DNA from 2 places in the Pseudomonas sp. JL3 genome. Region 1 is predicted to be linked to the other one. Evidence: riboswitches for the same ligand, from Rfam matches in the RefSeq annotation. Region 1 holds a riboswitch; the other holds the start of a gene.
What was found. A riboswitch is a leader RNA that binds a small molecule or an ion and turns the genes downstream of it on or off. The one in region 1 is predicted to bind cobalamin.
Positions count from the first base shown of each region.

Region 2: linked by a shared signal. The riboswitch ahead of MMG91_RS06000 (CbtB domain-containing protein) and the one ahead of cobO (cob(I)yrinic acid a,c-diamide adenosyltransferase) in region 1 are both predicted to bind cobalamin.

Region 1 is NZ_JAKWJK010000003.1:600,670-612,797, forward strand. Features, by position in the region: gene MMG91_RS09155 (cobyric acid synthase) at 1-2, opposite strand, end outside; gene cobD (threonine-phosphate decarboxylase CobD) at 1-991, opposite strand, end outside; gene cbiB (adenosylcobinamide-phosphate synthase CbiB) at 984-1,892, opposite strand; gene bluB (5,6-dimethylbenzimidazole synthase) at 1,889-2,539, opposite strand; gene MMG91_RS09175 (cobyrinate a,c-diamide synthase) at 2,536-3,861, opposite strand; gene cobO (cob(I)yrinic acid a,c-diamide adenosyltransferase) at 3,858-4,469, opposite strand; cobalamin riboswitch at 4,550-4,785, opposite strand; gene MMG91_RS09185 (hypothetical protein) at 4,940-5,524, shown strand; gene MMG91_RS09190 (sorbosone dehydrogenase family protein) at 5,593-6,900, shown strand; gene MMG91_RS09195 (C40 family peptidase) at 7,052-7,588, opposite strand; gene MMG91_RS09200 (C40 family peptidase) at 7,754-8,407, opposite strand; gene hda (DnaA regulatory inactivator Hda) at 8,635-9,339, opposite strand; gene MMG91_RS09210 (AI-2E family transporter) at 9,567-10,640, opposite strand; gene MMG91_RS09215 (DUF2066 domain-containing protein) at 10,671-11,729, opposite strand; gene purM (phosphoribosylformylglycinamidine cyclo-ligase) at 12,117-12,128, shown strand, end outside.
Region 2 is NZ_JAKWJK010000002.1:571,857-583,984, reverse strand. Features, by position in the region: gene cobN (cobaltochelatase subunit CobN) at 66-3,845, opposite strand; gene cobW (cobalamin biosynthesis protein CobW) at 3,849-4,910, opposite strand; cobalamin riboswitch at 5,011-5,225, opposite strand; cobalamin riboswitch at 5,414-5,642, shown strand; gene MMG91_RS06000 (CbtB domain-containing protein) at 5,764-5,970, shown strand; gene MMG91_RS05995 (CbtA family protein) at 5,982-6,689, shown strand; gene MMG91_RS05990 (cobalamin biosynthesis protein) at 6,686-7,099, shown strand; gene cobM (precorrin-4 C(11)-methyltransferase) at 7,182-7,928, shown strand; gene nfuA (Fe-S biogenesis protein NfuA) at 8,089-8,673, opposite strand; gene MMG91_RS05975 (fatty acid cis/trans isomerase) at 8,832-11,117, opposite strand; gene metH (methionine synthase) at 11,273-12,128, shown strand, end outside.

The DNA of each region.
Region 1 (12,128 bases):
ATTGCGCTTCCTTAACGTAGGCTTCAAGCGCTTGCTCGAGACGCTGCCAATCCGCTTCATCCGCCGGCAAGCCGAAACGCAGGCTGCTGTTGTGGGTGAACAACCGCAGCAGAATGCCGCGTCGGGCCATGAACTCATGCAGCGCTTCGGCTCGCTCGGTGATCAGCCACTGAAACAACGCGCAGCCGCCCTGAGGTTTGGAACCGTATTGTTCAAGCAGCAACGCCAGACGCTCGCCGGCCTCGTCAGTACGAATGCGCTGTCGGGTGTGCCCCTCCGTATCTGTCAGACACGCCTGGCCCAGCACTCGAGTGGGACCGCTGACCGCCCAAGGCCCGACCTGTTCAGCCAGCAGCTTGAGCAACTTGCGCTCAGCCAACACAAAACCCAGCCGCACACCGGCCAGGCCGAAAAACTTGCCGAAGGAGCGCAGCACGATCAAGCCGATCTGATCGGCGAACGGCGCCAGACTCAAATGCGGCGTGTTGTCCATGAACGCCTCGTCCACCACCAGCCAGCCACCGCGCTGGGCCAGCCGCGAATGCCAATCCAGCAGGCGGGCCGGGGTCAGGCTCAGGCCCGTGGGATTGTTCGGGTTGACCACCACCAGCACGTCGAGGCTGTCGAGAAAAAAATCGACTTCCTGCTCCAGCACTTCACGCACGATGTAACCGTTGCGACGCCAGGCTTCGGCGTGTTCGGCGTAACACGGCGACAGCACGCCGACCTTGCCGGCCCGGCGCAAACGCGGCAGCAACTGGATCGCCATTTGCGAACCCGCCACTGGCAACACCTGGGCCGCACCGTAATAGTCGCAGGCGGCCTGCTCCAGACCGTCATCGGTTTCCGGCAGGCGCGCCCAGGCTCGCAGCGGAATGTCCGGGACCGGAAATGGCCAGGGCGCCAGGCCACTGGACAGATCCAGCCAATCGGCCTCGGCGATGCCGTATTCAAGCGCCGCCTTGCGCAGCCGGCCACCGTGCTCAAGCATAGAATTCAGCCCCCACGCAGAGAATCAGCAGCCATAACCATACCCCGCGCTGGACTAATTGCCAGCCACGGTCGATGGAATCGGCATCCGCCGGCACGCCTTCGCCCAATGGCGGACGCTGATGCAGTTCACCGTGATAGATCGCCGCCCCGCCCAACTCGACACCCAGCGCACCGGCCCCGGCCGCCATCACCGGCCCGGCATTCGGGCTGTCCCAGGTCGAGCCCTGGGTACGCCAGCACTTCAGCGCCAGTCGGGTTTTGCCCAGCAGTGCGTAAGTCAACGCCACCAGGCGTGCAGGAATGTAGTTCAGAACATCATCGATCTTCGCCGCTGCCCAACCGAAACGTTCGAAGCGTTCGTTGCGATAACCCCACATTGCATCGAGGGTGTTGCTCAGGCGATAGAGCACCACGCCGGGCGCACCCGCCACGGCAAACCAGAACAGTGCGGCGAACACCGCATCGCTGCCGTTCTCCAGCACCGATTCGGTGGCGGCGCGGGCGACTTCGGTTTCATCCAGTTCGCTGGTCTGACGGCTGACCAGATAACCGACACGTTTGCGCGCCTCGATCAAGTCATCGCTGCGCAGGGCCTTGGCCACCGGCTCGACATGCTCGCCGAGGCTGCGCATGCCGAGGGCGCAATAGAGCACGAGAATCTCGACAATCCAACCGACATAAGGCGCCCAGGAAAGTGCGGTGCCCAGCAAGGTCAGCGGCACGACCGCCATCACCCAGGCCGTAACCCCATGACTGCGCCAGCCACGGCCACCGGAGTTGAAACGTTGCTCGATGCGATCGGCAAAACGACCGAACGCCACCAGCGGATGCCAGCGTTTGGGTTCACCCAGCAGCGCATCCAGCGCGACCGCGGCGACACTCAACAACGCCACACTCATTGACTCACTCCCCAATAATTTTCATACAGCAACTCGCTGAGTGGACGCGCCTGCGCCCAACCTTCGAGTACCAACATCGGCGCCGGATAGAATTCCTTGACCGGCCCCAGGCAAAGAACAGCCAAAGGCTTGGCCCCGGCCGGTAAGCCCAACAAGTCCGCCAGCGCTTGCGGCTCGAACAGCGACACCCAGCCCATGCCCAGGCCTTCGGCGCGGGACGCCAGCCAAAGGTTCTGGATGGCGCAGGACAACGAGGCCATGTCCATTTCCGGCAATGTACGACGGCCGAAGATATGTCGCTCGCGATCGTCCATCAGCGCGGCGACCAGCACCTCGGCGCAATCGTTGATGCCTTCGACCTTGAGCTTCATGAATTCGTCGGAGCGCTCGCCGAGGGCTTCGGCAGTGCGGATGCGTTCGTCTTCCACCAGCAGCTGGATCTTGCCGCGCAGTGCCCGGTCGCTAATGCGGATGAAACGCCAGGGCTGCATCAGGCCAACACTTGGGGCCTGATGCGCGGCTTCGAGCAGACGCCTCAGTAACTCGGGCTCAACCGAGCCGCCACTGAAGTGACGCATGTCGCGGCGCTCTGCAATCGCGCGATAAACAGCTTCGCGTTCGGCCTGGCTGAATGTGTTGTCCGTCATGGCCTGCTCGCGAAAGCGGTTTCAGGGTCAGGCGCAAACAGCGCTGCAATCGCTGTCGGATTGGACGGGAAATAAAAGTGCACATAAGAAGCCGTCATCCGCCCCTCACGATAAACCGCCTCCGCCCCTCGCCCGCCATTGGGACTCAAACCTCGAGCAATTGGCTCAAGTTCAGTGCTGGTCAACGAGTGGTGGTACGTGTGCCCACGCAGCAAACCTTCCGGCAATTCGACCGCCTGCAAGGCCAACGCGGCAAGACGCTTCTGCATCACCGCATCACCGGCCAGCAAGCCGACCAATTCAGCGCGTGTGCCCTCGACATCGGTCAGTGAATCGAGCAAATACAGCATGCCGCCACACTCGGCCAGCAACGGTTTGCCCGCCGCGTGATGAGCGCGGATCGCGGTCAGCATCGGCGTGTTTTGTGACAACGCCACATGGTGCAATTCGGGGTAACCGCCCGGCAGATAAAGACTGTCCGCCTCCGGTAACCCGCTGTCGCGGATCGGCGAGAAGAAAGACAATTCGGCGCCCATGGCCCGCAACAGATCAAGGCTCGCACCGTAGGTAAACGCGAAAGCTTCGTCCCGGGCCACGGCAATCCGCACCCCGGCCAGCAACGGTTCGGCTGCGATCATTTCAGGCGCGGCGAATTCCACGGCCGGCGGTAGAGCCACATCACAACTGCTGGCCAGTGAGTCGGCCGCCGCGTCGAGGCGCAGATCGAGATCATTCAGCTCACTGGCCTGAACCAGGCCGAGATGCCGACTCGGCAATTCGATGCCGGTCTCCCGGGACAACGCGCCGTACCAGCGCAAGCCTTCAGTCAGGCTGCCTTCGAGCAACTGCGCATGGCGCACGGTGCCGACCCGGTTGGCCAACACACCGGCAAACGGTAAATCCGGCTGATAACGCGCAAGGCCCAGGGCCAGCGCGCCAAACGTCTGCGCCATGGCGGTGCCGTCGATCACGCCGAGCACCGGCACACCGAAGTGCCGCGCCAGGTCGGCGCTGGAAGGCGTACCGTCGAACAGCCCCATGACGCCTTCGATGAGGATCAGATCGGCTTCGCCCGCGGCCTCCCACAATAGCCGCCGACTTTCCCGCGCGCCGACCATCCACATGTCGAGTTGATAAACCGGTGCACCGCTGGCGCGCTCGAGAATCATCGGGTCGAGAAAATCCGGGCCGCATTTGAACACGCGGACCTTGCGCCCCTGATTGCGATGCAAACGAGCGAGCGCGGCGGTGACGGTGGTCTTGCCCTGACCGGAGGCCGGCGCGGCAATCAGTACCGCCGGGCAATGATGTGGTTGACTCACAACTCGACGCCTTTTTGCGCTTTGATTCCGGCCTGGAAGGCGTGCTTGATCATGCCCATTTCAGTGACGGTGTCCGCCAACTCGATCATCTCCGGTTTGGCGCCACGACCGGTGACCACCACATGTTGCATCGGCGGACGAGCCTGCAAGTCGCTGAGCACCTGATCGAGATCGAGGTAGCCGTGCTTGAGGGCGATGTTCAACTCATCGAGCACTACCAGACCGATGGATGGATCACGCAGCAATTCGCGGGACACCGCCCAGGCGGCTTCAGCGGCGGCGATGTCGCGCTGGCGGTCTTGGGTTTCCCAGGTGAAGCCCTCGCCCATCACATGAAAACGCACCTGCTCCGGGAAGCGTCGGAAGAACAGCTCCTCACCGGTGCTGGTGCGCCCCTTGATGAACTGCACCACGCCGCACTGCATGCCGTGGCCCATGGCCCGGGAAAGCATGCCAAACGCCGAGCTGCTCTTGCCTTTGCCGTTGCCGGAGAGCACCAGCAGCAAACCGCATTCATTCGGGGAGTTGGCGATGCGTTCGTCGATCACCGCTTTTTTGCGCAGCATGCGCGCCAGATGGCGTTCGTCACGATCGGGAGTATCAGTCATGGGGGAGCTCTCCGTTGAGGCTGGATAACGGCGGGCAGGCACAAGAATAGACGGCAAGAAGCCTGGCATCGCCCACCGTGATGCCGTTGGATGAATCAGGCCGGTCTCCGGGCTCATGAGCGGCACCAGGGCCAACTGCGCGCCTTCCCATGTCGACAATCGACACAGTGGCTCAAGGCGCAGCTTTTACTCATTTACCGTTGCGGGGGCAGCGCCGGGATCGTGATCATTTTTCACGGGAAGAAATTCACTCACCGGCTTCCCTGTTTCACTCTGTCGACCAAGGTCACAGAGCACCTGAAACAAGCCGCGAAGGTTAGAGGGTTGGGGGTGGAGCGTCAATTAAACCCGGGGCGCCGCTGAGCGAATAACTGCCATTGATCAATTAACTGACGCCAATCTTGTGCCACACTACAAGCAGTGATATCAAAGAGCCACAACCTCACAACACAATAACAAGGGTGAGCCACATGCAAGGCATGATCATCAGCAATCCGAAGCTGGAATTCCTGCGGCCGGTGCTGGAACGCTGGTTTGACTGTATCGACCGCTTCAACGCCGTACGCGGCGATAACGATACACCTTACTGGTACGACGAAAACGCCAACCTCGGCCTGCTCTCCGCCGCAGCCTGGATGGCAGAAATGGTCACGCTGCAACAAACATCCACGCGCAAACAGACTGAAGAAGGCGAACGCAACGCCCACGCCGATCTGTTTATCGCCAGCAGCGAAGAACGCGCGTATCTCCAGGCCACCCAGCGCTGGCCACGGGTCAATAGCCTGAACCTGACTCAGGCATTGGCGGACATCACCAGTGACGCGAAGCGAATCAGCTACGCCAGCGATCTGAAACTCGGCTGCCTGTTCGTAGCGCCGCAAAAAGCTCAGCAGAGCGCTACACCGGAAGAACTTCAGGACATGGTCGACGACCTGCAAAAGGAACACAGCTGCGCCGTGGCCTGGTATTTCCCATACGCCTACCGCAAGTTGCGCAATGAAGCCGGCAACTACCATCCAGGCATCGCTGTTCTGCTCAAGGAAGCCCGCGGCTGACCGGTTGAACCATCGAGCGTCTACGCTTCTCTATGATTACGTCAATGCATTCATAGGGAAGATCAGTAATGCGCAAACCCCAGCTCGTTTTCATCATCGCGCTCGCCGGAGGGCTCGCCGCCTGTGGTGAAACCTCCAGCCTGCAAGTCTCGGATGGCACAGGCCCCTCGCCCAAACTGCCAGAACCCAATAAAACCCTGATCCCGACGGTGAACATCGCCCCGGCGATCGGCTGGCCTGAAGGCAAGAAACCTGTCGCCGCGGCAGGAACTCAAGTGGCGGCATTTGCCGAAGGCCTCGAACACCCACGTTGGCTCTACGTATTGCCCAACGGCGATGTGCTGGTGGCCGAAACCAATGCACCGGCCAAATCCGATGGCGGTATTCGTGGCTGGATCATGGGCAAAGTCATGGGCCGCGCCGGTGCTGGCGTCCCCAGCCCGAACCGCATCACCCTGCTGCGGGACAAGGACCACGACGGCGTCGCCGAAACCCGCACGGTATTCCTGGAAAACCTCAACTCGCCCTTTGGCATGACCCTGGTCGGCAATGATTTGTATGTCGCCGACACTGATCGCCTGCTGCGTTTCCACTATGAAAACGGTGAGACGGCGATCAAGTCGCAGCCGATCAAGGTGGTCGACTTGCCGGGCGGCACGCTGAATCATCACTGGACCAAAAATGTCATCGCCAGCAAGGATGGCAGCAAGCTGTACGTCACCGTGGGCTCGAACAGCAACGTCGGTGAAAACGGCATGGATCAGGAGGAAGGCCGCGCTGCGATCTGGGAAGTGGATCGCGCCACCGGCAATCATCGGATCTTCGCCTCGGGGATTCGCAATCCAAACGGTCTGGCCTGGGAGCCTCAGAGCGGCGCACTGTGGACCGCCGTCAACGAGCGTGACGAAATCGGCAGCGACCTGGTGCCGGACTACATCACGTCAGTGAAGGACGGCGGGTTCTACGGCTGGCCCTACAGCTATTACGGACAGCACGTCGACATTCGCGTCGAACCGCAAAACCCTGATCTGGTGGCCAAGGCGATTGCACCGGACTATGCGGTGGGGCCACATACTGCGTCACTGGGCCTGACGTTTGCCGAAGGCAGCAAACTGCCCGCACCGTTCACTCAAGGCGCTTTCATCGGCCAGCATGGCTCTTGGAACCGCAAACCGCACAGCGGCTATAAGGTGATTTTCGTGCCGTTCAACGCCGGCAAACCGACCGGGCAACCGGTGGATGTGCTCACTGGCTTCCTCAATGACGAGGAAAAAGCCATGGGCCGGCCGGTGGGCGTGGTGATCGATCAGCAAGGAGGCTTGCTGGTGGCGGATGATGTGGGGAACAAGGTGTGGCGCGTTTCCGCAGCCAAGTAATCAGCTCGACTGTAAGAGCGAGGCTTGCCCGCGAAGACGGCATCACAGTCAACATTGATATCGACTGACACACCGCTTTCGCGGGCAAGCCTCGCTCCTACAGTTTTCTGCGCAGCCTCAGCCTTCAAACGAGCGGTCATGACAACCTCCGCTACGGATTATGTGCCAAGTGCTCAGGTTGCAAGACGCGCTTGGCGCTCAGATAAGCTTTCTGCCAGTAAGCTTTGGACAAGCTGTCCAGCTTGACCGTGCCGCCCGTGGCTGGCGCGTGGACGAAGCGGCCTTCGCCGACGTAGATCCCGGCGTGACTGACCTGGGAGCCGCCATTGGTGGCGAAGAAAATCAGATCACCGGTTTGCAGGCCTTCCTTACCGATATTGGGGGCCTGCATGCCGATCATCTCGCGGGTGGAGCGCGGCAAGGAAATGCCTGCGACATCGCGATACACATAACCGATCAGACCGCTGCAATCGAACCCGGAATCTGGCGTGTTGCCGCCCCAGCGATAAGGCGTTCCCACCAGGCCCAACGCGCGAAACAGCACGTCTTCTGCCGCGGGGGAGAAGGCTTGGGAAGGACCAAAAACAATCGGAGCGCGGACCACCGGCGCAGGTGGCGGTGTGCGGCTGGCGCAGGCGCTGAGCAGCGCTGCGAAGAACATGAGTGCGAGGCGGGCCGACATCGTCATAAGCAGAACATCCTGATCTGGCTGCGGCTTTTTCTACCGAGAAGGCAGAAAAGAAAACCGCCTGCGCAGAACGCAGGCGGTTTGCCATCAATAATAGATCAGGATTCTAGCGGCTACACGGCAAACTTCAAGTAAGACTTTAAGTTCGCCTTACAAACTGTCCGCTTACTTGCGTGCAGTAACGATAGCCGGGGCCGTCGTCGGTGCCATCGCGAGTGCGCGCTTGGCTTCGATGAAGGTCTTGCTCCAGTAGCTGTCGCCCAGGCTATCGATCCGGACACCACCACTTTTGCGGCTGCTGGAGTGGATGAACTGGTTGTCACCCAGGTAGATCCCGGCGTGACTGACACGACCGCGACGACCATTGGTGGCGAAGAACAGCAGATCACCCGGCTTCAGGGCGCTGCGAGCAACCAGAGGAGCGTCAACGTTGATCATTTCGCGAGTGGAGCGCGGCAGGTTCATGCCGGCTTCTTCACGGAACAGATAACCGATGAAGCCGCTGCAGTCGAAGCCAGCCTCGGAGGTGCCGCCAAAACGATACCGGGTACCGATCAGGGACATGCCACGTTCGAGGATGCTGTCGGCCAGAACCGGAAGCTGGTACGACTTGCCGCCGGCGAAGTCTGCCAGTTCTTTATCGGTGGCCACGCCGTCCTGGTAAAGAGCTTCCTGGAAAAGAACGGAAGAAGATTGCGCAGTAACTGAGTTTTTAACCTGCTGTTGCTGCTCTGGCTGGGACACTGGAGAGTGAGCAGCGCAACCGAACAGCAGGGTGACGAGTGCGAGAGGCACGAGGGGTGCGAAGCGATTTAGCATGGGCACGACCGTGGCTGATAGTTTCTAAAGAAGCCGAGACTATGCCCGCTATCAACCTCATTTGCAAATTCAATCGATCTTTATGTGACTTATCGGTTTCTCGTTTACATCTAAGCGCTTAAGCCCATTTTGAACCTTTGCGCAGCCTGCCCTCTTGCAGGAAAGCGGATTTGTTGACGCCTGGAATTTGCCAAAACCCGCGTAAAATCTGAGCTTGATCAGGTTCTTTACCAGCCCAGGGTTTCTTTCAGGAACGGGATTGTCAGCTTGCGCTGAGCTTGAAGGGAGGCCTGATCGAGGCGTTCGAGCAGCTCGAAAAGCGCACTCATGCTGCGGGTGCCACGGGTCAAAATAAAATGCCCGACTTCGTCGGTCAGGTGCAGGCCACGACGGGATGCGCGCAACTGCAAGGCACGCAATTTGTCTTCGTCAGAGAGTGGGCGCATCTGGAAGATGAGTGCCAGTGTCAGCCGCGATTTGAGATCCGCCAGCTTCACCGGTAGTTCGCGCGGGGACGTCGAGGCGGCGATCAGCAGACGCCGGCCGCTGTCACGCAGACGATTGAACAGATGGAACAGCGCCTCTTCCCAATCCGCCTTGCCGGCGACCGCCTGCAAATCGTCCAGGCAGACCAGTTCGTACTGTTCGAGGTTGTCTAGGATTTCGATGCCACGGTCCAGCAACTCGGCCAACGGCAGATACACCGCCGGCTCACCCAGTTGCTCGAAGCGCAGACACGCCGCCTGCAACAAATGCGTGCGCCCTACCCCATCCTTGCCCCAGAGGTAAATCAGGCTTTCCGTCCAGCCGGCGTCGGCTTCGCAGAGCCGCTCGACATAGCCGAGTGCAGCGGCATTGGCGCCTGGGTAGTAATTGATAAAGGTAGCGTCATCACGCAGACGCACACCTAGGGGCAGCTGAATCGGTTTCATGCTGACTGAACAGTTCCAAAGGAACCGTTAGTGGCCTCTGTGTAAAGTTTGCGAAGTTTATACCCGTGAGGCTGAGCGCACAATGCGACAGACCACAAGCAAAATCAAAGGTTTGCGTTAACGTGCTGGTTTTATGACAGTTTCTTTGACGGCGCATGTGACAGCCACGCGAGGGATACGGGCAAACCTGGCACGAAACCAGACTGCCCGCTACGGGGATTAAAAGCTTACACCTCGGATTCGTCGACACCGCCGTAGATTTCTGAATCCTTGTACAAATCGTGTACGTGACGCACCAGGACCATAATCACCGCCGCCACCGGCAACGCCAGCAATATACCGGTAAAACCAAACAGTTCGCCGCCGGCCAGGATCGCGAAGATCACCGCCACCGGGTGCAGGCCGATCCGGTCACCCACCAGCAACGGCGTCAGGACCATGCCTTCCAGCGCCTGGCCGACCATGAACACCGCGACAATACCAATCATGGGATACAGATCGCCACCGAACTGGAACAGACCGGCAATCAACGCCGCGCCAATCCCGATGACGAACCCCATGTACGGCACGATCGCCGCCAACCCGGCAATCAGACCGATCAACAGCCCCAGCTCCAGCCCGACGATCATCAAGCCGGCGGCATAAATCACGCCCAGCGCCAGCATCACCAGCAACTGCCCGCGCACGAAGGCCCCGAGCACTTCATGGCATTCTCCCGCCAGGGACATGACGCGTTCTTCACGATCACGGGGCAGCAGGCTGCGGATCTTGGCCATCATCAGATCCCAGTCGCGCAGCAGGTAAAAACTCACCACCGGAATCAGCACCAGGTTGGCCAGCCACCCGATCAGCGCAAGGCCTGATGCCGTCGCCTGACTCAGCACTACGCCGACCACATCGGTGGTCTGACCCATGTGCTCGCTGAACGCCGCCTTGAGCTTGTCGAACTTCCAGAAGCCGTCCGACAACCCGATCTTCGATTGCGCCCACGGCACGGCGGTGTGCTGCAACCAGTCGAGCATTTGCGGCGCCAGTTCATACAAGCGAAACAGCTGCTTGGCGAGCATGGGCACCAACACCAACAGTAACGCGGTAACGATCAACGTGAACAAGGCGAACACCGCCACCACACCCCAGGTCCGTGACAGACCGTACTTCTCCAGCCGATCCACCAGCGGGTCGAACAGATAGGCCAGCAACAGCGCCACCAGGAATGGTGTCAGGATCGGATGCAACAGGTAAACAAACGCGCAAAGCAGGACCACCCCACCGAGCCAGAACCAACGCCGTGAATCGGCCATTTACCACTCCTGCTTCTATATAAAGAAAAACTACCAGCGAAAACGTAACTGCGGCGTCGGTACCGAGGCTGGCGCTGCGACCGGTGTCGCGCCAGCCGCCACGGGTTGAACAGACATCGCGGGGGCCGGCGCCTCACCTGCCGGAATTTCCTGCAACTTGGCCAAAGACAACTGCGCCCGCAGCTGATCGGCGCTGCCGTTGACCCGATAAAGTACGCGGTCGCCATCAACGCTTTGCAGGCGAGCACCAAAAGGTTCCAGCAAACGCCCGAGCGTCGCATAACGCTCCAGATTCATCCCCTGCACTTCCAGCAATTGCTCGCTCGATGCACCCGGTTTGGCGACAAAACGCGGCGCCAGGCGTTGGCTGACCGCCAGCATCACCGCATCGGCCAGCGCTGCGGTATCGGCGCCCTGCACGCTACCGACTTCTTTCTGATCGCCCAACCACAAACGCCACTTGGCTTGCCATTGGCCACTCTCTTCACGGGCATGCACCGCCAGCAAGGCGTCGGCATTGTAACGGTCGGATGCACCCCGCAGCGGTGCAGGGTCTGCACTTTCCAGATTCGGCGCAGTGGCGACAATCTGCTCGTTCAGGTCTGCCAGTGGCAAACGCAGCGGCAGCCCACGATGTTGCGCCGCTCGAAGCAGCGGCGTGGCACTGGCCTGGCCATCGCCGACCAGGCTCGAACCCTCAGTGGAATCGTTCAACCACCAACCGAGAATCGACGGCCGGTTGCTGCCCCACATGGCCAACCCGGCACGACGCAAGGCCTGTTCGGTGGTAGCAGGATCGAAATCGACTTTCAGCACCTGCGGCGGCCCGGCCTCATAACCGAACTGGCTGATGATCTGCTGAGGATCTTTGCGCACGGTCGCCAGACCCGGGCTCTGCGCCGCCTTGGGGTCACCGGTCAGGCGCAACACCAACGTATCCAGCGCCCGCTGAGTCGCCTGATCGCGCTCCTCCGGCGTCTGGCTGCTGACAGGCTCGCGCACTTGATAGAGTCCTTTGACGGTTTCGGCATGAGTGGTCAGGCTGACCACGGATAAACAGCCCACGAACAAGAATTTAAGAAAACGCATAAAAAGATTCCTGACGACAAGAGCGGCTGGAACAGACCGCGTGAAGATGATTGAACCAGGGGTCTGTTGACCACACGTTCAAGCAAAACATTCACCCGATCCCGGTAGTTTTCGCACTGTCATAACGATAGACGGTTAACGTCGATACCTTATACAGCCATCCGGGACGCCACCAACACGGGCAATATCGGTTTTTTTAACGCGATATGCTCCTGCCCGTCGGTACGAGGATGGCCGCTGCCCCTCAAGCCTGATAAAATCGCGCGCCTTCGCAGACCGGCAACAGCCGGGCACCCTGAAATTCGCGGATGGCACTCGCCTTCGTTTGTTTCGGCGGTCCCACTGGACTCGGTCGTTACCCCTGAATCCCCCCTAAAGGCCTGGATCATGAGCAAGCAA
Region 2 (12,128 bases), on a different contig from region 1:
GTTCGGCTCTTGGGACGCGGAGCGTCCCGGGCCGCATTCCTTTGCTGCGCGTGGGAACGATCCGGTTAGCCGTCTTCTTCTATATCCAGCAACAAATTCTCCAGCGCCTCGCGGTACTCGCCCGGCTCTTTCCACATTCCCCGCTGCTGGGCCTCCAGCATGCGCTCGGTCATGTCGCGCAAGGCGTGGGGGTTGTGTTCGCGAACAAACTCCCGGGTCGCCGGATCGAGCAAATAGGCGTCTGCCAGCAACGCATATTGATGATCGTCGATCAACTGCGTGGTGGCGTCGAACGCAAACAGGTTATCGACCGTCGCCGCCAGTTCGAACGCGCCTTTATAGCCATGGCGCTTGACCCCGTCGATCCATTTCGGATTGGCCGCGCGGGAACGAATCACCCGGTTAAGCTCTTCCTTCAACGTGCGGATCTTCGGCAAGTCCGGCTGACTGTGATCGCCGTGATAACTGGCCGTCGCTTCACCGCTGAGGCTTTCGACGGCCGCCAGCATGCCACCCTGGAACTGGTAATAGTCGTTGGAATCGAGCAAGTCGTGCTCGCGGTTGTCCTGGTTTTGTAGCACCGCCTGCACCTGGCTCAGACGCTGGGCGAACTGTTCGCGGGCGGCGGTGCCTTCATCGGAGCCGCCGTAAGCGTAACCGCCCCAGTTCAGGTAAACCTCGGCCAAGTCTTCACGGCTTTGCCACAAGCGACCGTCTATGGCGCCCTGCACGCCCGCGCCGTAAGCCCCCGGTTTGGCCCCGAAGATGCGCCAGCCGGCCTGCCGCCGCGCCGCTTCTTCATCCAGCCCGGACTCCAGCAGCGCTTGCCGCTCGGCGCGGACCTTGGCCGCCAACGGGTTGAGATCGTCCGGTTCATCCAGCGCGGCGACCGCTTGCACGGCTGCGTCGAACAGCCGGATCAGGTTGGCAAAGGCATCACGGAAAAATCCGGAGACGCGCAAGGTCACGTCCACCCGTGGGCGGTCCAGCAGACTCAACGGCAGAATCTCGAAGTCGTCAACCCGCTGACTGCCGGTCGCCCAGACCGGACGCACGCCCATCAGCGCCATGGCCTGGGCGATGTCGTCGCCGCCGGTGCGCATGGTTGCGGTGCCCCAGACCGACAGACCGAGCTGACGCAGGTGATCGCCGTGGTCCTGCAAGTGCCGCTCAAGAATCAGGTTCGCGGATTGGAAGCCAATGCGCCACGCGGTGGTGGTCGGCAGGTTGCGTACGTCCACCGAATAGAAATTGCGCCCAGTGGGCAGCACGTCCAGCCGGCCGCGACTCGGCGCGCCGCTCGGGCCGGCCGGGACGAATCGGCCGTTGAGGGCGTCGAGCAAGCCGCGCATTTCCGCCGGGCCGCAGGCGTCCAGGCGTGGGGCAACGACTTCGCGCAAGCTATCGATGATGGCGTTCACCTCCGACCAACCACCCTCCTGTGGGCCGGGTTGGGCTTGAGGCTGGTTCAACGTGTGCGAAATCAGTTGAGTGGCGAACAGCTCCAGGCGTTCACGGGTATCCCCGGCGGTGCGCCAGGGTTCATCGTTAAGCGATTGCAGTTCCACGGGACGTGGTCCGGTCCACGGCTCGGCCAACGCACAATCCAATGGATCAAACCCCAGCTCGAACGCCTTGGCCAACGCCCGCAACAGACTCGATTGCGCCCCACGACCATCGCCGCGAGGAATACGCAGCAAGGCCAATAAGGTGTCGATGCGCAACCGCCCGACCGGCGATTCGCCAAACACATGCAGGCCATCGCGGATCTGCGACTCCTTCAAGTCGCACAGGTACGTGTCCAGGCGCGGCAACCAGATCGCCACATCGGCATCGCTGTCGAGCTTCTCGTCCAGTTGCAGTTCGCGGTCGATGTGCGTGTCGCGCACCAATTGCAGAATGTCGCGCTGCAGTTCCCGGGCACGGCGCGGATCGAGCAATTGCGCTTCGTAATATTCGTCGGCCAACAATTCGAGATTGCGCAGCGGACCGTAGGTTTCGGCGCGGGTCAGCGGCGGCATCAGGTGATCGATGATCACTGCCTGTGTACGGCGCTTGGCCTGGGCGCCCTCACCCGGGTCGTTGACGATGAACGGATAGATGTTCGGCAGCGGCCCGAGCAACGCATCCGGCCAGCAGTTTTCCGACAGCCCGACGCCTTTGCCCGGCAGCCATTCGAGGTTGCCGTGCTTGCCCACATGAATCACGCCGTGAGCGCCGTAGGTGTTGCGCAACCAGAAGTAGAACGCCAGATAGCCGTGAGGCGGCACCAGGTCCGGGTCGTGATACACCGCGCTCGGGTCAACCTGATAACCCCGGGCCGGTTGAATGCCGACGAAGGTCAGGCCGAAGCGCAGACCGGCCACCATCATTCGTCCGCCACGGAACATTGGGTCGTTTTCGGGGGGGCCCCAACGTTCCAGCACGGCTTGGCGATTGGCCTCGGGCAGCGCGTTGAACATCAGGTTGTAGTCGTCCAGCGCGAGGCTTTGATGACAGGGACGCTGGTCGAGGGTGTCTAGGTCGTTGCTGACGCCGCCGAGCAATTGCTGGATCAGCGCGGTGCCGCTGTCCGGCAACTCGGCCGGCAGCGGGTAACCTTCGGCGTGCAGGGCGCGCAGGATGTTCAATGCCGCAGCCGGTGTGTCGAGGCCTACGCCATTGCCGATGCGCCCATCGCGCGTCGGGTAGTTGGCGAGGATCAGAGCGATGCATTTTTCGCCGTTAGGCACTCGCGCCAGATCGATCCAGCGCCGTGCCAGTTCAGCGACAAAATCCATGCGTTCAGGTTGCGGCCGGTAGCAGACCACGTCGGACTGACTGCGCTCGCTGCGCCAGGCCAGATCCTTGAAACTGATCGGCCGGCTGATGATCCGCCCGTCCAGCTCCGGCAGCGCGATGTGCATTGCCAGATCCCGCGGCCCGAGGCCTTGTTCGCTGGCGCGCCAACCGGGTTCATTGTCTTGGGCGCAGATCGCCTGGATCACTGGAATGTTGCGGCGAAACGGCCGCAAGTGCGGCGCTTCGGGGCTGGACTGGGCGAAACCGGTGGTGTTGAGAATCACCCCCGCCTCCACTTCATCCAACAGGTCCTCAACCACCATCAGGCAGCCGGGCTCTTTCAAACTGGCCAGCGCAATCGGCAACGGGTTCAACCCCGCCGCTTGCAAACGCTGGCAGAAAATATCGATGAAACCGGTGTTCGCCGCCTGCAAATGCGAGCGGTAAAACAGCACCGCCGCCACCGGCTGATCAGCTTGCCAGTCGGCTTGCCAATCGCTTAGTTCTGCGGGGCTTTTTTGCGGGTGATAGATCGCGGTGCGTGGCAGGGTTTGCGGCTCGGACCATGGATAGTCGCGGCCGAGCCAACGACTGGCGAGGCAGCGAAACAGGTCGAGCGCGTTGGCCATGCCGCCCTGACGCAGGAAGTGCCAGAGCCGGTCGCGGTCTTGCGCGGTGACGGTGCTCAGGTCACTGAGTTCCGGGTCCGGCCGATCGTCCCCCGGCACCAGAATCAGCTGCACGCCGCGCTCGGACAATTCCACCAGACGCTCAATGCCATAACGCCAATAGGCGATGCCGCCGTGCAGCGAGATCAGAATTACCTTGGCGTGGCGCAGTACTTCGTCGACGTATAGATCGACCGAGGCGTGATTCTGCACCTGCATCGGGTTGGCCAGGCGTACGCTCGGGTAATCGTCGGGCAACTGCTGCGCCGCTTCGGCGAGCAACGCCAGGCTGGAATCGCCGCTGCACAGGATCACCAGCTCGGCGGGGGTTTGTCCAAGGTCGGCAATGTTGTCATCCGACACGAAACCGCCGGGCTGGGTCCTGAGCAGGTGCATGGTTTAAACGCTGAGCGCAGCGCGCAATTGCGCTTCGAGCTGTGCGGCATCCAGCGCCTGACCGATCAACACCAGACGGGTGGTGCGCGCTTCTTCAGCGCCCCACTGACGGTCGAAGTGCTTGTCGAAGCGCGTGCCCACGCCCTGGATCAGCAGGCGCATCGGCTTGTTCGGCACCGCTGCAAAACCTTTCACCCGCAGGATGCCGTGCTGGACCACCAATTGAGTCAGCGCATCCATCAGCAGGCTTTCGTCGGCTTGGGGCAGCTCAATCGAGATGGAGTCAAACGCGTCATGGTCGTGGTCGTCTTCACCTTCATGGTGATGATCGTGATGGCTGTGGCGACTGTCGATGTGCTCTTCGGAACCGGCACCGAGGCCGATCAGCACGTCCAGTGGCAGACGGCCGCTGCTGGCTTCGATGACTTTCACCGCTGGCGGCAGTTCTTCGGCGACTTCCAGGCGCACACGGGCCAGGTCTTCAGCGCTGATCAGATCGGCCTTGTTGAGGATCACCAGGTCGGCGCTGGCCAGTTGATCGGCGAACAGCTCGTGCAGCGGCGATTCGTGGTCCAGATTCGGGTCGAGTTTGCGCTGGGCATCGACCTGATCCGGGAACGCAGCGAAGGTGCCAGCAGCGACGGCCGGGCTGTCGACCACGGTGATCACCGCGTCAACCGTGCAGGCGCTGCGGATCTCTGGCCATTGGAAGGCTTGAACCAAAGGTTTTGGCAGGGCCAGACCCGAGGTTTCGATCAGGATGTGGTCGAGGTCGCCGCGACGAGCGACCAGTTCACGCATCACCGGGAAGAATTCTTCCTGAACCGTGCAGCACAGGCAGCCGTTGGCCAGTTCGTAGACGCGACCGTTGGCTTCTTCTTCGGTGCAGCCGATCGAGCACTGCTTGAGGATTTCGCCGTCGATGCCCAGCTCGCCGAACTCGTTGACGATCACCGCGATACGGCGGCCCTGGGCGTTGTCGAGCATGTGGCGTAGCAAGGTGGTTTTGCCCGAGCCGAGGAAGCCGGTAACGATGGTGACGGGGAGTTTGGCCAGTGTTTTCATCGGATGCCCTTTGGCAAGGTGGCGGGCATACGGGACGACAATCGCAGCGGCAGGTGCGCGCGCGCAAGAGTTCCGCCACCGGATCACCCCGCCCGGTTGTAGTGAGAATCTGTATCGAGGCAGGTCTCCTGGCTGACGGTGTGCCAATCGTTCGACTGGCGTTTGCTGCGCCTTCCCGCGACCCTGATGGATCAGGGTTTGCAGTGGCGTGGCAGCGAACATCACCGTTCACAGTTGCGGGGGCAGCCGCGGCATCGACCGCGTTCCCTTCTTAGCTTCGGCAGATGCCGAAGAACCTCGAAAGCGCAAGGCTACGCATCGTGTGGGGGCGGGTCAATGTCCATGCCGCGTTCTGTGGCGGCTGGGATGACGCCATCGCGGGCAAGCCCGCTCCCACAGTTGATCGCATTCCCTTGTGGGAGCGTGGCTTGCCCGCGATGCAGACGACCGGGTTCCGAGTTGAGAACCCCTGCCAATTGACTCCCCGCCCCCGCCCATGCTCTCCTACACGCCTTGTTACGGGTGCCCTTCACAGGGTGAAACGGGAAACCGGTGAATCATGTGCTTTACTCTAAAGCCATGTCAGTCCGGTGCTGCCCCCGCAACGGTAAGCGAGTGAAGCGTCAAATCCACTGTGCCCGTCACACGGCATGGGAAGGTGATGCTTGCAGGTTTCGGCGCAAGCCCTGCCCCTCGCGAGCCCGGAGACCGGCCCGCAACACTAAAGTGACTTTTACGTTCACTGAATAACAAACCCGCGGTGGGCGGGCGCTGTTCGAAATCTCTGCGTGCCCCGGCGTGCGGCGGTTTTCATGCGCTCTATTCACCCGCTGACAGACCAGAGGGAAGCGCCATGTCGATCATCAGCAGCACCGGCAGCAACACCGATAAAAAGATCACGATCAGCACCACCACAACCCTGAGCCAACGCCTGACCGCCGCTTTTTGTGCGTCGATCCTTGGCGCCAGCCTTGTGTATTTCGCCGGTTTCTCGCACATCGAAGCGGTACACAACGCCGCGCACGATACCCGTCACAGCTCTGCCTTTCCGTGCCATTGAGACCTGCTGACATGAGCAAGCGTATTGCGCAAACCGCAGGTTTCACCGGGCTGCTGGCCGCCCTGCTGTTGACCCTGCTGCAAAGCTTCTGGGTCGCCCCGCTGATTTTGCAGGCCGAGACCTACGAAAAATCCGAGCCGGCCGCCGTTGAAGTCCACGAGCACGCTGCTGGTGCAGTCGCCGCTCACACCCACGATGCCGAAGCCTGGGAGCCGGAAGACGGCTGGCAGCGCGTGCTGTCGACCACCGGCGGCAACCTGGTGGTCGCGGTCGGTTTCGCCCTGATGCTTGCGGGCCTCTACACCTTGCGCGCTCCACGCCGTACCTCTCAGGGCCTGCTCTGGGGTCTGGCCGGTTATGCGACATTCGTGCTGGCGCCCACCCTCGGCCTGCCACCTGAACTGCCAGGCACAGCCGCAGCGGACCTGGCGCAACGGCAGATCTGGTGGATTGGCACTGCCGCGTCCACCGCTGTCGGCATCGCGCTGATCGTGTTCAGCCGCCACTGGCTGATGAAGATCCTCGGTGTAGCGATTCTGGCCGTTCCGCACGTCATTGGCGCGCCGCAACCGGAAGTCCATTCGATGCTGGCGCCGCAAGCCCTGGAAGCGCAATTCAAAATCGCTTCGCAGCTGACCAACATGGCGTTCTGGCTGGCCCTGGGCCTGATCAGCGCCTGGTTGTTCCGCCGCAAAAGCGATGGTCAATACTCCGCATGACTGACATCAGCGCAGTGCCGACCCTGGTGGTCGGCCTGGGCTGCCAGCGCGGCTGCCCCGTCAGCACGCTGCGGGCGCTGCTTGATCAGGCGTTACAGGCCCATCAAATCGAGCTTCGTGAGATCAAGGCCTTGGCCAGTATCGACCTCAAGCGCGAAGAACCCGCCCTGATCGAACTGGCTGAGCAACTGGCATTGCCGCTGATGTACTTCAGCAGCGAACAATTGGCCGGTTATGAACCGCAACTCAGCCACCACTCGGACATCGCGTTCGAGCGCACCGGCTGTTACGGCGTAGCGGAAAGTGCCGCGCTGGCACTGGCCGAACAACTTGCTCAGGCACCGGCAAAGTTGCTGATTCCACGACAAAAATACGCCCAGGCCACCCTTGCATTGGCCAGCGCCGCGTAAAATCCCCGATAATCCCCGCCTTCGATCATGAGCAATCTTCATCTGAAGTGTGCCCATGCCCTTTTTCTGACAGGAAACGACGATGACCGTCTACTTCATTGGCGCAGGCCCCGGCGACCCGGAACTGATCACCGTCAAAGGCCAGCGGCTGATTCGTAGCTGCCCGGTCATCATCTATGCAGGCTCCCTGGTCCCTGCCGCTGTGCTGGAGGGTCACCGGGCCGAACAGGTGGTCAACAGCGCCGAATTGCACCTGGAACAGATCATCGAGCTGATCAAGACCGCCCATGCCAACGGCCAGGACGTGGCCCGGGTGCATTCCGGCGATCCGAGCCTGTACGGGGCGATTGGCGAGCAGATTCGCTACTTGCGTGAACTCGACATCCCTTTCGAAATCATTCCCGGCGTCACCGCCACCGCCGCCTGCGCGGCCCTGTTGGGTGCTGAACTGACCCTGCCGGACGTGTCACAGAGCGTGATTCTGACCCGCTACGCCGACAAGACCGCGATGCCGGCCGGTGAAGAGCTCGGTAGCCTGGCGCAGCATGGGGCGACCATGGCAATCCACCTCGGGGTCAATCATCTGGAGAAGATCCTTGCCGAATTGCTACCGCACTACGGCGCCGATTGCCCGATCGCGGTGATTCATCGGGCGACCTGGCCGGATCAGGATTGGGTAGTGGGGACGCTGGCGGATATTGCCGGGAAGGTTCAAGCCAAGGGATTTCGCCGCACGGCGCTGATTCTGGTGGGTCGGGTGTTGGGTAGCGATCACTTCAGTGAGTCGTCGCTGTATCGCGCGGGGCATGCGCACCTCTACAGACCCTGAGATGATCGTTCCCACGCTCTGCGTGGGATGCCTCAATGGACGCTCTGCGTCCGCTCTTGAGACGCGGAGCGCCCCGGGCTGCATTCCCACGCAGAGCGTGGGAACGATCAAAAAAAACGGTGCTCACGGGCACCGTTTTTTTATGTTTGCAGCGAACACCTTAGTAGTAGGCGTTTTCTTTCTGCGTGTGGTCGGTCACGTCACGAACGCCCTTGAGCTCGGGGATGCGCTCGAGCAAGGTGCGCTCGATGCCTTCGCGCAGGGTAACGTCTGCCTGGCCGCAGCCTTGGCAACCGCCGCCGAATTTCAGCACGGCGATACCGTCTTCGACCACATCGATCAGGCTGACCTGACCGCCGTGGCTGGCCAGCCCCGGGTTGATTTCGGTTTGCAGGTAGTAGTTGATGCGCTCGTTGACCGGGCTGTCAGCGTTGACCATCGGTACTTTGGCGTTTGGCGCCTTGATGGTCAGCTGGCCACCCATGCGGTCGGTGGCGTAGTCGACTACCGCATCGTCCAGAAACGCTTCGCTGAACGAGTCGATGTAAGCGGTGAAACTTTTGAGCCCCAGCGCCGTGTCTTCAGGTTTTTCTTCGCCCGGCTTGCAGTAGGCAATGCAGGTTTCGGCGTACTGGGTGCCAGGCTGGGTGATAAAGACGCGGATGCCGATACCCGGAGTGTTCTGCTTGGAGAGCAGATCAGCCAGGTAATCGTGGGCGGCGTCGGTAATGGTAATAGCGGTCATGGAAACTCCTCGCAGGCTTGGACGCAGTTTACGCCAATCATCGCGCCGGACAAAGTCCTAGTATTTTTGTCGGGAAAGATGCGCCTGTCGATGATCCTCTGATCACCGCTCCTACAAGGGTTCGGTCAGGGTTCGGCGGTGCGTGTTCAGGCCCTCAATCAAAGATTCTCGTAGCGGTTCATATCCAGCACGCCCTCTTCCACCGGGTCGGTGTCGTGGATGTAGCGGCTCAGATCATGGAAATACTGCCAGAACTGCGGATGACTGCGGCGAATGCCCCAGCGTTCGACGATTTTCTCGAAACTGGCGGCGTCCCTGGCATTTTCCATCGCGTCGACGAACGCGGGTACTTGCCCGGCCGGGATGTTGAACATGAAGTTCGGATAACTGCTGAGAACACCCGGATAGATCGTCAACGTATCGAGCCCTGGCTGATAGCGCAGCGACTCACCGAGCAGGAACGCCACGTTGCTGTGGGCGCGGTTGCGCAGCAGGCTGTAGACCTCGCGTTTGCCGCTTTGGGTCTCGATGCGCAACATCGTGGCTTCTGGCAACTGATCGATGACCTTCAGCCCCGCAGCCGGACGTGAAGTCAGGCGGCTCAAGGCCTGTTCGGCGTTCTGCAACGCCAGATCGATGTTCGGCCGCGAGCAGTAGGCACCATCGCAACGGTTGATCGGGTCGGGCTTGGCATTGAGGTCGCCGTACCGGGCCAGCAATTGCAGGGCAAAATCGCGTTTCGGGTCCTTTTCGTCCAGCGTCAGCGCCGTCGGCTTGTCGTTATCGATGTACTCATAATCCAGCCACATCTTGAACTTGCCGCCGTTCTGATACCAATCGTCGAGGTAGCCATCCCGTGAGTCGGCCGGCATCAAGCGCAAGAAATTCTGCTCGGCACCGTTGCGAATCAGGTCGAAGTACAGTCGGGTCTGGGCCTGATGGGATACGTTGCCGAATACATCGAAGTTGACCGCCAACTGGTAATACGTGCGTTCCAGCAGCGGGTAATCGAACAGCCAAATGGTTTGCGGCACGTCACCGATCAGGCCTTTGTTCACCGAGGCGCTGTCGAAATGCCGGAAGATGCTCAGCAGTGCGTTGTCATTGCCGGCCCACAGGGTCGACCAGCTCGGTGCCGGTAAATCGGCGTAGTTGTCCCGGCGCAAGGCTTCATATTCGTTGCGTTTGTCGCGGTAGTCGTGCCACAGGCTCAGAACACTGCCGACGTCATCGTTCTGCCCCGGCATCGCCAGCAACGGCGTGGCCTGGCCGCGATAATTCGGGTCGGTGATGTAAAGGTCATGCTCGGGGGCCTGGAACAGCGCCCAGAAGTTGTCGCGGATCACGTCGGTGGCGATCTGGCCCCGGCAGACCGGGCCACGAATAAAGGTACGCACGAAGTACTCGGCGTTATCGAGCATGAACTGGTAGCGCGCCTGAGCCGGGATGGCCTCAAAGGTCGTGAACGGATTGGCCCGTCGCTCCGGCCCGTAACCCGGCAGCGCATTGACCTGCCAATTGCCGCTGTAAAACAGGCTTTTGATCCGCGCCATCTTCGCCGCGCTCAGCGGATAGGTGATGTGGGTCTTGTGCACGATCACGCCTTGCACCGGCCATAAACGGTAGTAAACCTGAGTGCCCGGATCGTCATTCGGACGGCGAGTGTTGATCAGATCGATCGGCTGCCCGGTTGGCGTGCGCGAACGTACCCACTGAAAGAAATGCCCCGGCTCGCCGTCCTTGAAATAGAGGTGCGCCAGGAACCAGTGCTCGAACAACCAGCGCCCCACCAGACTCTCCCGGGCGCCTGGCGCGTTGAGCAAATTTTCCCACTGCACCACCTGCAAGGCTTCCTTGGTGCTGGGCACCAGGCCCTGTTCATCAATCGGCGCGCCGGAGGCCAGCCAGCGTTGCAACGTCTGGTATTGCTGATCGGTCAGGCCGGTGACCGCCAACGGCATGCCTTCTTTCGGGTGGGAGCTGGCATAACCGTCAAACTCCGCCGGCATGGCGCACATGTTTTCCCGGTTCAGGCCCAGGACGATGTCTTCCGGCAACTTGGCGTTAGGTTGCAACGGCGTTTTGTGGCCCAGCTCGAGCATGCGCGCCATCAGCGCCGCCTGGCTGCCCTGGGCGTCAAGCACCGAATAAAAGCCCTTTTGCTGCCAGGCACGCTTGCCGAAGGCGTCATAAAACAGCCGGGTCGGCGCTGCGGCCTGGCTACGCTCGCCGTCATAGACAGGCACCTTCGTCGCGCCTCGAACCGCCCCTTCGCCACTGCCCAGATTGAGCTGACAGGCGGAGTCGTAGCAGGCATGGCAGGCCACGCACTTTTCGGTGAAGATCGGTTGAATGTCGCGGACGTAGGAAATATCCGGAGCTTGTGCAGCGGCGCCCCCGCTTAAAAACAGCATCAATAGGCTGGTGACGACGCGATACGACATATCCCTGGTCCTGATCATGAGAAAACGCCGCGATTCTACCGGCCTGACCCTCGTACCAACATGAACGATATTCATGCAAAACCCGCACATGCTCCAAAAGCGCACAGGTTTGTTATCATCCCGGGCCTTCGTCATGGCCTTACCGAGTAGTCCAAATGTCCGATCGCAGCGTTCGCCTTCAAGCTCTCAAGCACGCCCTCAAAGAGCGCATCCTGATTCTCGATGGCGGCATGGGGACGATGATCCAGAGCTACAAGCTCGAGGAGCAGGATTACCGTGGCAAACGCTTCGCCGACTGGCCGAGCGACGTGAAAGGCAACAACGACCTGTTGGTGCTGACGCGCCCGGACGTGATTGGTGCTATTGAAAAAGCCTACCTGGATGCCGGCGCCGACATTCTGGAAACCAACACCTTCAACGCCACCCAAGTGTCCCAGGCCGACTACGGCATGCAGGGCCTGGCATACGAACTCAACGTAGAAGGCGCACGCCTGGCGCGCAAGGTGGCGGACGCCAAGACCCTGGAAACCCCGGACAAGCCGCGTTTTGTCGCCGGCGTGCTCGGCCCGACCAGCCGTACCTGCTCGCTGTCACCTGACGTGAACAACCCCGGCTACCGCAACGTGACCTTCGATGAGCTGGTGGAAAACTACACCGAGGCCACCAAAGGCCTGATCGAAGGCGGCGCCGACCTGATCCTGATCGAAACCATTTTCGACACCCTCAACGCCAAAGCCGCGATTTTCGCTGTGCAGGGTGTTTACGAAGAGTTGGGCGTCGAGTTGCCGATCATGATCTCCGGCACCATCACCGACGCCTCTGGCCGCACCCTCTCCGGCCAGACCACCGAAGCATTCTGGAACTCCGTGGCCCACGCCAAGCCGATCTCCGTCGGCCTGAACTGCGCCCTGGGCGCCAGTGAACTGCGCCCATACCTGGAAGAACTGTCGAACAAGGCCAGCACCTACGTGTCGGCGCACCCGAACGCCGGCCTGCCGAACGAATTCGGCG